2 regions of the Mesorhizobium sp. M2C.T.Ca.TU.002.02.1.1 genome follow, and region 2 is predicted to be linked to the other one. Evidence: predicted binding sites of a transcription regulator. Region 2 holds the regulator's gene; the other holds the start of a gene.
The links. The regulator PhoB, encoded in region 2, activates phosphate uptake and scavenging genes when phosphate is short. The targets are predictions, from matches to a motif close to TGTCATNNANCTGTCAT.

Region 1: ppk2 (polyphosphate kinase 2) is a predicted target of PhoB. The motif match lies at 4,922-4,938, and genes of this name have one in related genera.

The regions. Positions count from the first base shown of each region.
Region 1 is NZ_RZTO01000268.1:492-7,041, forward strand. It holds partial or broken gene EOD07_RS16055 (enoyl-CoA hydratase/isomerase family protein) at 1-64, opposite strand, end outside; gene EOD07_RS16060 (isoprenylcysteine carboxylmethyltransferase family protein) at 170-718, opposite strand; gene EOD07_RS16065 (DUF2066 domain-containing protein) at 809-1,627, shown strand; gene hemB (porphobilinogen synthase) at 1,888-2,919, shown strand; gene EOD07_RS16075 (dihydrofolate reductase family protein) at 3,068-3,712, shown strand; gene ppk2 (polyphosphate kinase 2) at 3,905-4,825, opposite strand; gene EOD07_RS16085 (aldo/keto reductase) at 5,083-6,126, shown strand; partial or broken gene EOD07_RS16090 (glycosyl transferase family 90) at 6,134-6,550, opposite strand, start outside.
Region 2 is NZ_RZTO01000113.1:1,238-11,017, reverse strand. It holds partial or broken gene EOD07_RS08835 (response regulator) at 1-1,673, shown strand, start outside; gene pstS (phosphate ABC transporter substrate-binding protein PstS) at 2,167-3,225, shown strand; gene pstC (phosphate ABC transporter permease subunit PstC) at 3,292-4,278, shown strand; gene pstA (phosphate ABC transporter permease PstA) at 4,282-5,133, shown strand; gene pstB (phosphate ABC transporter ATP-binding protein PstB) at 5,130-5,933, shown strand; gene phoU (phosphate signaling complex protein PhoU) at 5,954-6,661, shown strand; gene phoB (phosphate regulon transcriptional regulator PhoB) at 6,679-7,368, shown strand; gene EOD07_RS08800 (ROK family protein) at 7,693-8,928, opposite strand; gene xylF (D-xylose ABC transporter substrate-binding protein) at 9,196-9,780, shown strand, end outside.

The sequences.
Region 1 (6,550 bases), on a different contig from region 2:
ACGTGACCACGCCCGCTCTACCCAGCCGCTCGAAGCGGATCTCGTCGCCTCCGCCAAAATCCATAAAGAGAATCCTCCCCCGTGCCTACGGGAGGAGAAGTGCTAAGCGGCGACCGAACGAACGTCAATTGTCGAGTGCTCTCGACCATCGATCCGGTACGGCGAGCAACTACCAGACGAAAGGAACAAGCGCGTTCGTGCGGCGCGCATAGGCAGGGAACTCATCGGGAAACTGCCGCGCCAGAAGCCGGTCCTCGGCGCCCACGCGCCAGATGAAAATCGCCCCCAGCAGGACGAGCAGAAAGACGAAAGGCCCACCCACCACGATCGCTGAGCCGATGCATGCGAGCAGGCCACCCGTGTACATGGGGTGGCGCAACCGACGGTACGGGCCGGATGTCACCAGTTCGGGTTCCTGCTTGACGGAAACGGTCTGGCTCCAATTGCGGCCGAGAGTTTGCCGTGCCCGCACCAAAAGGAGCATGCCTGCAACCGTCAAAACAGCACCGATGCCGCTCAGGACCGCGTTGACGGGAGCGAAGTTGACGAAAGCAAACAAGGGCAAGCGCGGCAGCAGAAAGGCGGCGATCATCGCAAACATCAAGCCGAAGCTCTGCAGCAGATGCGGCTCCGTGTCGCGTTTCACGCCAATCGACCGAACGGTCAGATAGATAACGAGGAGCAGCCAGGCGGCATAGATGAACCAAATGAAGCCCATGCCTCGCTCCTTCAGTTAGCCGGCAATCCGCCTTGGCCGCCGCACGCCCCCGGTGCTAGAAAATGGCCATCTTGAACCGGACGACAAGAGATGCCGGGATTTTCGCGCCTCGCGGCTGCAACGATCGGCCTGATCGCAATCCTGCGGATGTCTTACCCTGCCGAGGCCGCGGCGAACGAGCTATATCAATCGCAAACGATCGTCACCGGCACCGGAGACGTGAACCGGCAGATCGGCTTCAAGGATTGCCTCGACAAGGTGCTGGTGAAGGTCTCGGGCGACCAGCGCCTGACGCAGAAACCGGAGATGCTGGCGCTGCGCGACAAGGCGGCCGACTTCGTCCAGTCCTTCCGCTATCACGACCGGCTCGAAGGCATCCCGATCCATGACGAGCAAGGCACGCATGACAGGCCGCACGACCTGACCTGCATCTACAAGCCGGCCGTCGTCGACAAGCTCTTGGCGCAGCTCGGCGCCAGGCCATGGCCCGGCGAGCGGCCGCCGATCGCCGTCTTCATGACCGTCGAGCAAGGCTCGCGGCATTTCGTGCTGACGGCAGATGAGGATCAGGGCAAAACGATGCGCGAATCCTTTTCCAATGCTACCTTTCCATTGCTGATGCGCGTCACCTTTCCAAAGGCCGGGCAGCTTGGCGGCCTGAGTGGCAAGGTGCTTTCCGGAGCCGATACGGCAAGGCTCGACAAGCTCGCGAAAAGAGCTGGAGCGGCCCGGGCACTCGCCGGCAGCATCGTGTGGAGCGACAAGGACCTGGGCTGGATCGCCGACTGGCGGCTGGCCGATCACGGCAAGACCTATCGCTGGCAGGTGCGCGGCGTGAGCTTCGACGAGGCGTTCCGGGTGGCCGTCAGGGGCGCGGCGCAAATCCTTTCGGGGAACGGACAGCCGTGAGAGCGTTTCCTCGCCCCACGAAGTGGGGAGAGGCGGCTCGGCGAAGCCGAGACGGAGAGGGGAGCGCCGTTTCCGTCGGCAAAAGCGCCTCGTATTGGAAGACTTCCGCCCTACGAAGGCCCCCTCTCCGTCCGCTTCGCGGACGCCTCTCCCCCGCTTTTAGCGGGGGCGAGGAATTAGGCTCCGGCTGGCACAATCGTGTCGCATTGGTCAGCGGCGGACACGCGTGGTAAAAGCCGGCGCAAAAGAGAGTTTCGGCCATGAACAAATTCACCCCCGCAAAACCTGCCGGCGCGCGCAGCGTCGACGAGATCACCGGCAGCCGGCGGCTCAGGCGCATGCGCAAGGCCGACTGGTCGCGCCGGCTGGTGCAGGAGAACCAGCTTTCGGTGAACGACCTGATCTGGCCGATCTTCGTCGTCGACGGCAAGAACACGCGCGAGCCGATCGCCGCCATGCCGGACGTCTATCGCCTGTCCGTCGACCTCGCGGTGAAGGAGGCCGAGCGCGCCGCCAAGCTCGGCATTCCGGCCATCGCCACCTTCCCCAATGTCGAGCTTGCGCTACGCGACCAGACCGGCTCGCACATCCTCGACCCGGACAACGTCATCAACCGCGCCACGCGCGCCATCAAGGACGCGGTGCCGGAGATCGGCATCATCACCGATGCAGCGCTCGACCCATTCACCAGCCACGGCCATGACGGCATCCTGCGCGACGGCATCATCGTCAATGACGAGACTGTGGAGCAGGTCGCCGCGGCGGCCGTCATCCAGGCCGCCGCCGGCGCCGATATCATCGCGCCGTCCGACATGATGGACGGCCGCATCGGCGCGATCCGCGACGCGCTCGACGCCAACGGCTTCCAGGATGTGGCGATCATGTCCTATGCGACGAAGTTCGCTTCGGCCTTCTACGGCCCCTACCGCGAGGCAGTCGGCACCGCCGGCCTGCTCAAGGGTGACAAGAAGACCTATTACATCGACCACGCCAATTCCGACGAGGCGGTGCGCGAGGCCGAGCAGGACCTCGCCGAGGGCGCCGACATGCTGATGGTCAAGCCCGGCCTGCCCTATCTCGACATCATCCGCAGGCTGAAAGACGAGCTGCAGATGCCGACCTTCGCCTACCAGGTGTCGGGCGAATATTCGATGATCAAGGCAGCCGCCGCCAATGGCTGGATCGACGGCGAAAAGGCGATGCTGGAATCGCTGCTTTCGCTGAAGCGGGCGGGCTGCGACGGCGTGCTGACCTATTTCGCGCCGGTAGTGGCGCAGATGCTGAGGGGATAAGCTCCCTCCCGACTGATCTGATGCCTTTGCTGGATGACCGGCCGGCCATTCTGCCCGGTGGATTTTGTTCACCCTGCAGAATACTGATTACAAAATGCAATCAGTTAAGCTATTCCGCTTGCACATCACAACTGCTCAGGAGGAAAACGTGTCCAAGCTCCGTGTCAATTGTTTTACGCTCTCGCTCGATGGCTACGGCGCCGGTCCCGACCAGAGCCTCGCCAACCCACTCGGCGTGGGTGGCGAAAATCTGCACAAATGGATGATCAAAACCCGCTCGTTCCACCAGATGATCGGCAAGGAGGGCGGGACGACGGATACCGATGACGAGTTTGCGGTGCGCAGCTTCGAGAATGTCGGCGCCTGGATCCTCGGCCGCAACATGTTCGCGCCGAGCCGCGGCGAATGGCCGGACGACGATTGGAAAGGCTGGTGGGGCGCCAACCCGCCCTATCACGTGCCGACCTTTATTCTGACGCATCACAAGCGCGCGCCGATCGAGATGGAAGGCGGCACGACCTTCCACTTCGTCACCGACGGCATCCACTCGGCGCTCGAGCAGGCCAAGGCGGCGGCCGACGGCAAGGATGTGCGCGTCGGCGGCGGCGTTTCGACTGTACGGCAGTATCTCGGGGAAAGGCTGATCGACGAGATGCATCTGGCGATCTCACCCGTCCTGCTTGGCTCGGGCGAGCATCTGTTCGCTGGGCTCGACATGGTGAAGCTCGGCTATCGCTGTACCGGGCAAGTGGCGACGGTCGATGCGACGCATGTGATGATCGGGCGGGCGTAATTACAGCTTTTTCTCCCCGTCACCATCCGGGGAGAAATGCTCGGCAGAGCAATGAGGGGCAGCACTGCCGGTTGGAAGTTGGCAGCGAGCCACAAACGGCAAACTGGTGCGCAACTGCCCGCATCGGCGCCGCCCCTCATCCGCCCTTCGGGCACCTTCTCCCCGTGGGACGGGGAGAAGGAAAGATGGTGCTCAATACTTCTCCGGCACGTAGAGCTCGCGCGGCAGGACCTGGCGTTCGTAGGACGGGTTGAAGACACGCTCGGGCAGCGAGATCTCCTCGTGCGGAACCTCCTCATACGGCATCTGCCGCAACAGATGGTCGATGCAGTTCAGCCGCGCGCGCTTCTTGTCGTTGCCCTCGACGATGAACCAGGGCGCTTCCGGAATGTTGGTGCGGGCGAAGGTCTCCTCCTTGGCCTTGGTGTACTGCTCCCAGCGCACGCGCGACTGCAGGTCCATGGGCGACAGCTTCCACTGCTTCATCGGATCGTGGATGCGCATCAGGAAGCGCATCTGCTGCTCCTCGTCGGTGATCGAGAACCAGTATTTCACCAGCGTGATTCCGGAACGGACCAGCATGCGCTCGAATTCCGGCACGTCGTGGAAAAATTCCTCGACCTGATCCGGTGAGGCAAAGCCCATCACCCGCTCGACGCCGGAACGGTTGTACCAGGAGCGGTCGAACAGCACGATCTCGCCGCCGGCAGGCAGATGCGGCACATAGCGCTGGAAATACCATTGCGATTTCTCGCGCTCGGTCGGCGCCGGCAACGCGACGACGCGGGCGATGCGCGGGTTGAGCCGCTGCGTGATGCGCTTGATGACGCCGCCCTTGCCGGCGGAGTCGCGGCCCTCGAAGACCACCACCAGCTTCTTCTTGTGATAGGCGACCCATGACTGCAGCTTGATCAGTTCGGATTGCAGCCTGAGCAGCTCGCGAAAATAGGTCATTCGCTCGATGGAAGGCGGATGCGACTTCTTGTAGATCTTGGCGATCTCGAGCGAGAGCGCCGGTTCGGAAAGCTCCAGCTCATAGTCTTCGTCGAGCGTGTCCTCGAGTTCGGCTTCGAGCCAGTCCTTCGCCCCGGAATTCGGTTTCAATTCGTTCATCGCGCAGCTCCGTCTGCCTGTCAGCCATCATCGCTTCGGAAATCCGCGCCGGCTCCGGACGGACATTCCTTGAGCCGACTGGGATACAGAGGCGCAATGACGGTTTTATTGCAATCGCCTGCCGCGGACCTCGAAGATATGTGATCGACCCGTATCGACAGCGGGGCGACAAGCCGCCGGAATTGTCCTACAAATCCCGTTGCCTCTTTTGCGGCGCCGGCCACGACGCCTCTTCAAACAAAATCGCGAGGACCGACATGGAATACCGCACGCTCGGCCGATCCGGCTTGAAAGTCTCGACATTGACGCTTGGCACCATGACCTTCGGCGGCGCCGGTCCGTTCGCCGCCGTCGGCAATTCCGACCTCGCGGAAGCCAAGCGCATCATCGACACCTGCATCGATGCCGGCATCAACCTCATCGACACGGCAAACGTCTATTCCAACGGATTGTCGGAAGAGATCATCGGCGAGGCGCTTGGCGGCAAGCACAAGAACGACGTGCTGATCGCGTCCAAGGCGCGCATGCGCATCGGCAGCGGCCCCAACGACGAAGGCCTGTCGCGGCACCATCTGATCCGCGAATGCGAAAAGAGCCTGAAGCGGCTCAAGACCGACGTCATCGACATCTATTTCGTCCATCAATGGGATGGCCTCACGCCGGTTGAAGAGACGATCGCTGCGCTCGACACCTTGGTCAACCAGGGCAAGATCCGCTACATCGGCTGCTCCAACTGGTCGGGCTGGCAGGTGATGAAGGCGCTTGCCGTCAGCGACAGCCGCCATCAGGCCCGTTTCGTCACCCAGCAGATCCACTACACGCTGGAAGCGCGCGAGGCCGAATACGAATTGCTGCCGATCTCGGTCGACCAAGGCCTGGGCGTGCTGGTCTGGAGCCCGCTGGCAGGCGGCCTGCTCTCCGGCAAATACCATCGCGACAGCCCGACCGCGCGCCAGCTTGGCGGCTGGAAGGAGCCGCCGATCAGCGACGAGGACCGTCTGTGGCGCATCGTCGACGTGCTCAACGAGATCGGCAAGGCGCGAGGCGTCTCAGGCGCCCAGGTGGCGCTCGCCTGGCTGCTCGGCCGCCCCGCCGTAAGCTCGCTGGTGATCGGCGCCCGCAACGAGGCGCAGCTCAAGGACAATCTGGCCGCGGCAAGCCTGTCACTCAGCGAAGAAGAACGGCGGCGCCTCGACGCCGTCAGCCGGCCGCCGGTGCTTTATCCCTACTGGCACCAGCAGTTCACCGCCAGGGACCGTTTCGGACCGGCCGACAAGGTGCTCGACCGCAGCGCTATCTGACCCCTGGTCAGCCGGCGATGTAGCGCCAGACTTCCGCGTCTGGCTTTATCTGGCCGCTGAGGACAAAATATTTGTAGAGGACGAGCAGCGAGATCGCCTGCTCGTCCTGCTCATTGCCGAATTTACGGCAATAGGCGTTGGCGGCGGCGGTTATGCGCCCCGCCTCGGCGGGATGTTTTTCGAAATAGGCCACCTTGTCGACCAGGTCGGAGAAATCCTGCCGCAGCGGCACATAGTGGACGTTGGGCTCGACCTGGGCTTCCGCAAACCAGGTTTCGTAGGTTGGCTCCGGCATCAGGCAGAGCGAATTGGAGCTCATGATCCATTTCAGGTTTGTCGCCACGTCGTTGCCTTCGAGCGAGACGATGTAGCGATACTGTCGCTGCTGCTCGATGTTCAGGAACGGCTTGCGGTATCCATCCGG
Region 2 (9,780 bases):
AGCGGCGCGCCGTGCTCGCCGACCGGGCCAAGTCCGAATTCCTCGCCAATATGAGCCACGAGATACGCACGCCGATGAACGGGGTCCTTGGAATGGCAGAGCTTTTGGCAAAGTCGGACCTCGATCCGAAGCAGAAGACATTCACCGACATCATCGTCAAATCCGGCAACGCGCTGCTCACCATCATCAACGACATCCTCGACTTCTCCAAGATCGACGCCGGCCAGCTGGTGCTCGACCCGGCGCCCTTCAACCTCGCCGAGGCGATCGAGGATGTGGCGACGCTGGTGTCGACGCGCGCCAAGGAGAAGGACCTCGAGCTCATCGTCCGCATCCAGCCGGGACTCGACGGCCAGTTCGTCGGCGATGTCGGCCGCGTCAGGCAGATCGTCACCAACCTGCTCGGCAACGCCGTGAAATTCACCGACGAAGGCCATGTCCTGGTCGATGTCACGGGCGAGCGGGTTCCGGCGGGAACAAGGCTCACCATATCGGTCACCGATACCGGCATCGGCATTCCGGAAGAGAAGCTGAAGCTGGTGTTCGAAAAATTCAGCCAGGTCGACACGTCCTCGACCAGGCGGCACGAAGGCACCGGACTTGGCCTTGCCATCACTTCGCGGCTGGTCGAGATGATGGGCGGCGAGATCGGCGTCGACAGCGCCGAGGGCAAGGGCTCGACCTTCTGGTTCACGGTCACGCTGCCCAGGGCCGAGCAGGGCGGACAGCGCATCATGCCGGTCGACGTCACCGGCGCGCGCGTTCTCATCGTCGACGACAACGCCGTCAACCGCTCGATCCTGAGCGAGCAGATGGCGTCGTGGACGTTCGATTCCTGTGCGGCCGAAAGCGGCGCCGAGGGGTTGAAGGTGCTGATTGCCGCCGCCGCCTATGGCGTGCCGGTCGACTGCGTCGTGCTCGACTACCAGATGCCCGGCATGACCGGCGCCGAGATGGCCCGCATCGTGCGCAACACGGCGGGCCTGGCGCATACGCCCATCATCATGCTGACCTCTGTCGACCAGTCGCTTGCCAACACGACCTATCGCGACCTCGGCATCGATGCGCAGCTTATCAAGCCGGCGCGTTCCTCCATCCTCCTGGAAACGCTGGTCGCGACCATCCAGCGCCATCGTCATAGCAGCGCCGCGACGCAACCCGCCGTCGGCAGCAGCCCCCCGCAAGCCGCGCCGGCACAGGCAGCGGCGTCGGAGCGCGCCATGCTGCAGCCGCCGCCGGTGCGGGCGCGTCCACGCCCAACCGACGCGGAGCGCGGGCTCGACATCCTCGTCGCCGAGGACAATGAGGTGAACCAGCTGGTGTTCACCCAGATCCTCGGCGAGACCGGCTACCGCTTCGAGATCGTCGGCAACGGCCGCAAGGCGCTCGAGGCTTTCGGCAAGCTCAATCCGCGCATGATCCTGATGGATGTGTCGATGCCGGAAATGAACGGGCTGGAGGCGACCGGCGCCATCCGCCGGCTCGAGGAGGATATGGGCACGCATGTGCCGATCGTCGGCGTGACCGCGCATGCGCTGAAGGGCGACCGCGAACGCTGTCTGGAAGCCGGCATGGACGATTACCTGCCGAAGCCGATCAGTCCGCGGGCGCTGCTCGAAAAGCTCGATCGCTGGCTGGGCTCGGACGTCGAGACCCGGCGCAACGCCGGTTAAAACGAATTTGGCGGGCAGGACTGCGGCAAGAGACTGACGCATGCGTATGGTGCGATCGCACCATACCAAAGCAAAAACCAAGCTCGGACAATGTGGCTGTTGATTCCGCTCTTCGGTTACGGGCGGGAGCAGCGACCGCCAACAAGGAACAGCGTCGACTCTACCCCAACGGACCTGTTTTCGGCGATGGCCACGCCATGATCCGCTCTGGCATTCAGGCAACGCGCTCTCGTCCGGATTTTATTTCCCGGCGGCCATGGTCATGGCCGCCGGGATAAATTTTGCTTCAAAAGCCAGACAAGTTGCTGATTTCCGCGGCAAACTCCGGCCGGTCCTTCGGGGCCGGCGCGGGCCTCTCCAGGCAGCCCCTTTTCAGGCGTTACCGGGCTGACACGAAACTGTCATGCGACTGTAATAATCGAGGGCTATTGCGCTCACCGGGCGCCGATAGAACGGGTGCCGAAAGACCATCTTCCGAACAGGAGCAGGCCACATGAGACATTTCATCCGCTCGGCGGCCGTTGCGATTGCAATGGCTGCGGCATCAACCCTTAGCATGGCCGCCGCGATGGCTGCCGACATCTCCGGCGCCGGCGCCACCTTCCCCTATCCGATCTATGCGAAGTGGGCCGACGCCTACAAGAAGGAGACCGGCATCGGTCTCAACTATCAGTCGATCGGCTCCGGCGGCGGCATCAAGCAGATCAAGGCCAAGACCGTGACCTTCGGCGCTTCCGACGCGCCGCTGAAGGGCGAGGATCTCGACTCCACCGGGCTCGCGCAGTTCCCGATGGTGATGGGCGGCATCGTTCCGGTCGTCAACCTCGAAGGCGTCAAGCCGGGCGAACTGGTGCTCGACGGTCCGACGCTGGCCGACATCTTCGCCGGCAAGATCACCAACTGGAACGACGAAGCGATCAAGAAGCTCAACCCCGACGTCAAGCTGCCCGACCAGGCGATCGCCGTCGTCCACCGTTCGGACGGCTCGGGCACCACGTTCAACTTCAGCTACTACCTGGCCGACGTCAGCGCCGACTGGAAGTCGAAGGTCGGTGTCAACACCGCGCTCGAATGGCCGGTTGGCATCGGCGCCAAGGGCAATGAAGGCGTCGCCAACAACGTCTCGCAGACCGGTGGCGCGATCGGCTATGTCGAATATGCCTATGCCAAGCAGAACAAGCTCACCTATGCCGACATGGTGAACAAGGACGGCAAGAAGGTCGAGCCGACCGCCGCTGCCTTCTCGGCCGCCGCGGCCAATGCCGACTGGAGCTCGCAGCCGGGCTACGGCGTCATCCTGGCCAACCAGCCGGGCGCCGAATCCTGGCCGATGACGTCGGCCACCTGGATCCTCGTCTACAAGAAGCCCGACGATGCCGCGGCCACGACCGAAGCGCTCAAATTCTTCGCCTGGTCGTACGCCAAGGGCGACGAGCTGGCCGCCGGCCTGGACTACGTCCCGATGCCCGACGCCGTCGTGAAGAGCGTCGAGGAAATGTGGGGCAAGGACATCGTCGACGCGAGCGGCAAGCCGCTCTATTCCGGCATGTAATTCCCGCGGAACAAGGGAAGGGCGCCTCCGGCGCCCTCCTGTCTCTTTCGAAATGCGAGGGGCTCAATGACAGCCGTTTCCGAAGCTGCGACATCATCCGCTATGCGGACCAGGGAAGCGACGGTGCGCCGCTTCGCCGTCACCGACATGGTCTTCCGGACGGCCACGCGTCTTTCCGCCATCCTCGTGCTGGTTCTCCTCGGCGGCGTCGCGATCTCGCTGGTCGCCGGCTCGTGGCAGGCGCTGTCGAAATTCGGCTTCTCCTTCCTGACCACCGAATCCTGGAACCCGGTCACCGAGAATTTCGGCGCGCTCGCGCCCATCTACGGCACCATCGTCACCTCGGCCATCGCCATCCTCATCGCCGTGCCGATCGGCATCGGCATCGCCGTCTTCCTGACCGAGCTTTGCCCGCGCCCGCTCCGCCGCCCGATCGGCATCGCGGTCGAGCTGCTCGCCGGCATTCCCTCGATCATCTACGGCATCTGGGGCCTGTTCGTCTTCGCGCCGTTCCTGCAGACGACGGTGCAGCCCTTCATCATCGGTCTTTTCCACGGCATACCGGGGCTCTCCAGCCTGTTTGCCGGTCCGCCCTACGGCATCGGCCTGCTGACCTCGTCGCTGATCCTCGCCATCATGGTGCTGCCCTTCATCACCTCGATCACCAAGGACGTGTTCGACACGGTGCCGGCGGTGCTGAAGGAATCGGCCTACGGCATCGGCTGCACGACCTGGGAAGTGACCCGGCGCGTCGTCATCCCCTACACCCGCGTCGGCATCATGGGCGGCGTCATGCTCGGCCTCGGCCGCGCGCTTGGGGAGACGATGGCCGTCACCTTCGTCATCGGCAACGCGCACCGCATCAGCGCCTCGCTGTTCGCGCCGGGCACGACGATCTCGGCGACCATCGCCAACGAATTCACCGAAGCCGATGGCGATCTCTATACATCCTCGCTGGTGTCGCTCGGCCTGATCCTGTTCATCATCACCTTCGTCATCCTCGCGCTCGCACGCTACATGCTGTTGCGCATCGATAGCCGCACGGGAGCCTGACCGATGTCGACTGCCCAATCGCTTCACCAAAGCCGCAAGCGCAAGAATGCCGTGATGATGGCGCTGTGCGTCATCGCGGCCGGCATCGGCCTGGCATGGCTGGCGCTGATCCTCGGCGCCCTGCTCTACAAGGGGCTCTCCGGGGTGAACCTGGCCGTGTTCACTGAAATGACGCCGCCGCCCGGCGATGCCGGCGGCCTGCTCAACGCCATCTACGGCAGCATCGTGATGACCGTCATCGGCATTATCGTCGGCACGCCGATCGGCGTGCTGGCCGGCACCTACATGGCCGAGTACGGACGCTTCTCGAGGCTCACCACCGTGGTGCGCTTCATCAACGACATCCTGTTGTCGGCGCCTTCGATCATCATCGGCCTGTTCGTCTACGAGCTGATGGTGCGGCCGATGGGACACTTCTCCGCGATTGCCGGCGCCGTCGCGCTGTCGATCCTGGTGATCCCCGTCGTGGTGCGCACCACCGAGGACATGCTGAACCTCGTGCCCAACGCGCTGCGCGAAGCGGGTACGGCAATCGGCGCGCCGCGCTGGGTGGTGATCCGCTCCGTCGCCTACCGCGCGGCGCTCTCCGGCATCGTCACGGGCATCCTTTTGGCAATCGCGCGCATCTCCGGCGAGACGGCGCCGCTTCTCTTCACCGCGCTCAACAACCAGTTTTGGTCGAGCAATCTCAATGCCCCGATGGCCAGCCTGCCGGTGACCATCTTCCAGTTTGCTCTCAGCCCTTACGAGGAGTGGCAGCAGCTGGCCTGGACGGGCGCACTCATAATCACCCTGACGGTTCTCGGGCTGAGCATCTTCGCCCGCAGCCTGACCGGACGCAGAGAGGACAGATGAAACCGATGTTGTCCACCGACCTGAACGTAGCCGAGACGACCGTCGAGAAGGCCAAGATCGAGGTCAAGAACCTCAACTTCTACTATGGCCAGTCGAAGGCGCTGAAGGACATCAACCTGTCCCTGCCCGAGCGCAGCGTGACGGCCTTCATCGGCCCGTCGGGCTGCGGAAAGTCGACGCTGCTGCGCGTGCTCAACCGCATCTACGAGCTCTATCCGAAGCAGAGCGCTGAGGGCCAGGTGCTGCTCGACGGCAAGAACATCCTCGACCGCTCGCAGGACCTCAACCTGCTCAGGACCAAGATCGGCATGGTGTTCCAGAAGCCGACGCCGTTCCCTATGTCGATCTATGAAAACATCGCCTTCGGCGTCAGGCTCTACGAGAAGATCAGCAAGGCCGAGATGGACAGCCGCGTCGAGCAGGCGCTGAAGCGCGCCGCGCTGTGGAGCGAAGTCAAGGACAAGCTCAACGCCAGCGGGCTCAGCCTTTCGGGCGGCCAGCAGCAGCGCCTGTGCATCGCCCGCACCGTGGCGGTCAAGCCCGAGGTCATCCTGCTCGACGAGCCGGCCTCGGCGCTCGATCCGCTGTCGACGGCCAAGATCGAGGAGCTGATCGACGAATTGCAGGCCGACTATACGATCGTCATCGTCACCCACAACATGCAGCAGGCGGCGCGCGTCTCGCGGCAGACGGCGTTCATGTACCTGGGCGAGCTGGTGGAGTTCGACCGGACCGAGAAGATCTTCACCTCGCCCCGCGAGAAGCGCACCCAGGACTACATCACCGGCCGCTTCGGCTGAAGACATACGAGGACATCATCATGGCCGAACATACCGTCGCCTCCTTCGACGAGGATCTGAGGCAGATCAGCCGGCTCATCAACGACATGGGTGACCTTGCCGCCTCGATGGTCGGCGCCTCGACCAGGGCGCTGCTCGAGACCGACAATGCGCTGGCGCAGCGCGTCGTCTCCGACGACGCCATCATGGACGCAAGGCAGCGCGAGCTCGACGACCGCGCCATCACGCTGATCGCCAAGCGCCAGCCGATGGCCGACGACCTGCGCAGCGTGGTCGGAGCGATCCGCATGGCGGGCGACCTCGAGCGCATCGGCGATCTCGCCAAGAACATCGCCAAGCGCGTCGGCTCGGTCGGCGTCAGCGCCGCGCCGCGCGACCTCACGCATTCGATCGATTCCATGGCGCAGATGGTGTTGATCCAGGTCCAGGGCGTGATCCAGGAATATACGGTGGGCGACGCCACGGCGCTGGCCAAGCTTCGCAACGACGACGAACGCATCGACGTCAAATACACATCCGTCTTCCGCGAGCTGTTGACCTATATGATGGAAGATCCGCGCAACATCACCGCTTGCACGCATCTTCTGTTCTGCGCCAAGAACCTCGAGCGCATCGGCGACCATGTGACCAACATCGCCGAGAACGCCTACTATGTGTTGACCGGCACGCAATTGCCCGCCAACCGTCCGAAGCAGGACGAGACGGCAATGTCGGCGCCGGCGGCCTGACGGAAAAGGTTACCCCGATGATCGCGCCACGCATCATGGTGGTGGAGGACGAGGAGCCGCTGGGGGTGCTGCTCCGCTACAATCTCGAATCCGAGGGTTACCAGGTCGAAGTGGTGACCCGCGGCGACGAGGCCGAAATCCGCCTTCAGGAAAACGTTCCCGACCTGCTCGTGCTCGACTGGATGGTGCCGGCGGTGTCCGGCATCGAGCTTTGCCGGCGTCTCAGGATGCGGCCCGAGACCGAGCGGCTGCCGATCATCATGCTGACGGCGCGCGGCGAGGAAAGCGACCGCGTGCGCGGCCTTTCGACCGGCGCCGACGACTATCTGGTCAAGCCGTTCTCGACGCCGGAGTTCATGGCCCGCGTCAAGGCGCTGCTGCGCCGCGCCAAGCCGGAGGTGCTGTCCAGCGTGCTCAAGGTCGGTGACATCGTGCTCGACCGCGAATCGCATCGCGTCTACCGCAAGAAGAGCGAGATCAGGCTCGGCCCGACCGAGTTCCGGCTGCTCGAATTCATGATGCGCCACCCCGGCCGCGTGTTCTCGCGCAGCCAGCTGCTCGACAATGTCTGGGGCGAGACGATCTATATCGACGAGCGCACCGTGGACGTCCATGTCGGCCGCCTGCGCAAGGCCGTCAACAACGGCCGCATGCCGGATGTCATCCGCACCATCCGCGGCGCGGGCTACGCGATCCGGGAAGACTAGTCCCAGGGGGCAGGTGTCCTGACGGGCAGGCACTTCTCGCACCCACGCTTGTGGGTAGCCGAGACGCTCGTGCTTCGTCATCCACGGGCGGAGCAAGGAGCGCAGCGACGCAGCGCAGACCCGAGGATCCATTCCGTGGCTTTGAGGCGCCACCACGGTGCAGAATTCTGCTCCGCTGCGCCCTACGTCCGAGGTAACGGAATGGATCCCAGGGTCTTCGCGACGGAGCTTCGCTCCTGCTCCGCCCTGGAATGACGAAGCTTCGGGGCCTTCGCTGATCTCCGGTGACTGGCGAGACACCCGGAACTGTCACTTCAAAGCTGCCTACGCAACGTGCTTGCCCGCTCTTGCCTGAACTCCCGGCGCGAAAATCTCCTGATCGACGAAGGTCAGCGCGCGCATGGCGCAGCCTTCGCGGATCAGCGGCAGCTCGTTCGGCTCGGTGTCGAAGGAGATCGATTCCGAGTGCTGGCCGCCGGCGGTCTGGGCAATCGCCTTCCTCAGCGCCGGCTCGATCAGGTCGAAGGCGGCCGCGCTGACGCCGACCATGGCGACGGGCGCCGGATCGATGAGTGCGAACAGGCTGCCGAGGCCGAAGCCCAGCGCCTCGCCGGCCCGGCGATAGGCCTCGCGCTCGGGGCCGTCCTTCTCGCGCGCCTTTGCCGCCAGCGCTCGCATGTCGGCGTCGCCGACGTCCGTCGGCGCGGCATCCTCGCTTACGCCCATGGCGCTGCGCCAGATGGCGTAGTTGCCGGCATAGGCCTCCACGCAGCCGCGCCGGCCGCAGCGGCAAAGCGCGCCGCCCGGACGGTGGATCATGTGCCCGAACTCACCGCCGGAGGAATGTGTGCCGGTGAACAACTGGCCCTTCAGCACCAGGCCCATGCCGATGCCGTGCGACAACAGGATGGCGATGAAATTGTCGCGATAGCGGTTGGGGTCACGCCACTGCAGCGCCACCGCCATCATGTTGCAGTCGTTCTCCATGGTGGCTGGAATGCCGAATTCCCTCTCGAGGATGTCGGCAAAAGGAATGTCGGTCAGCGGCGTGATCGGCGACCACAGCATGGCGCGCGCGTGGGAATCGGTTATGCCCTGGATACCCATGGCGATGCGGGCGACGCTGCCGACGTCGAGGTCGGGATCCTGCAGCCGACGCCGGACGATCGCCATGCATTCGCCGATCAGTTCTTCACGCGGCATGACAAGGGTGTCCAGGCGCTGCTGCTCCTCGGCAATCACCTGGCCGGCATAGTCGATGACGGCGACCGACAGGAAATTCAGCGACAACACCACAGTCAGCACCGCGGCGGCTTCGGGGTTGAGCGCCAGGCCGATCTGCGGCCGGCCGCGTTTCAACGCCGTCGGCTCGCTGGCCTTGCTTTCGGTGAGAATGCCTTCCTGGATCAGATCGGCGGAAATCGCCGAAATGGTCGAGTGGCTGAGCCCGGTGGTGGCTGCGATCTCCGTCCGCGATGGCTGACCGGCGCGGCGCACGGCCGAAATCACCATGGCGCGGTTGCGCCGGCGCAGATCGTCGTGGCGGATTCCGACCGACATTGGCTGAAGTATTTCCTCCTGGTCATCACGGCTTGATGATGCCATGGGCCGCCGGTGACATGCTAGGGATACTGGCAGAAGCAGCCGACGCTGTCATTATTTATTGCGGAGCTCGAAAAAAAGTTCGCGACACCTCAAAAACCATCAGAATCCGAGTTGACAGCGGCACAGCGTTGGATCAGTGTTTTTTCGAGGCTCGAAAAAAAGCCTCTGTGCCGGCCTTCGGGCCAGTCTGGGTCGCGCCATACAGGGCGCAGGGAGGATATCATGAAGAAATTCGCAGCCGCCATCCTGGCGGGCGTTGCCATGTCGCTGACGCTGGCGTCGGTCGCCGAGGCGAAGGACAAGGTGATCGGCGTCTCGTGGTCGAATTTCCAGGAAGAGCGCTGGAAGACCGACGAAGCGGCGATGAAGGCCGCCATCGAGGCTGCCGGCGACAAGTATATTTCGGCCGACGCGCAGTCCAATCCGGGCAAGCAGCTTACCGACGTCGAAAGCCTGATCTCGCAGGGCGCCAACGCGCTGATCATCCTTGCGCAGGACGCTTCGGCGATCGGTCCGGCGGTGCAGAAGGCGCTCGACGAAGGCATCCCGGTTGTCGGCTACGACCGCCTGATCGAGAACAAGGACGTGTTCTACCTGACCTTCGACAACAAGGAAGTCGGGCGCATGCAGGCCCGCGAGGTGTTCAAGGTGAAGCCCGAGGGCAACTACGTCTTCATCAAGGGCTCTGGCGCCGATCCGAACGCCGACTTCCTGTTCTCGGGCTCCATGGAAGTCCTGAAGGACGCGATCGACAGCGGCAAGATCAAGAATGTCGGCGAGGCCTATACCGACGGCTGGCTGCCCGCC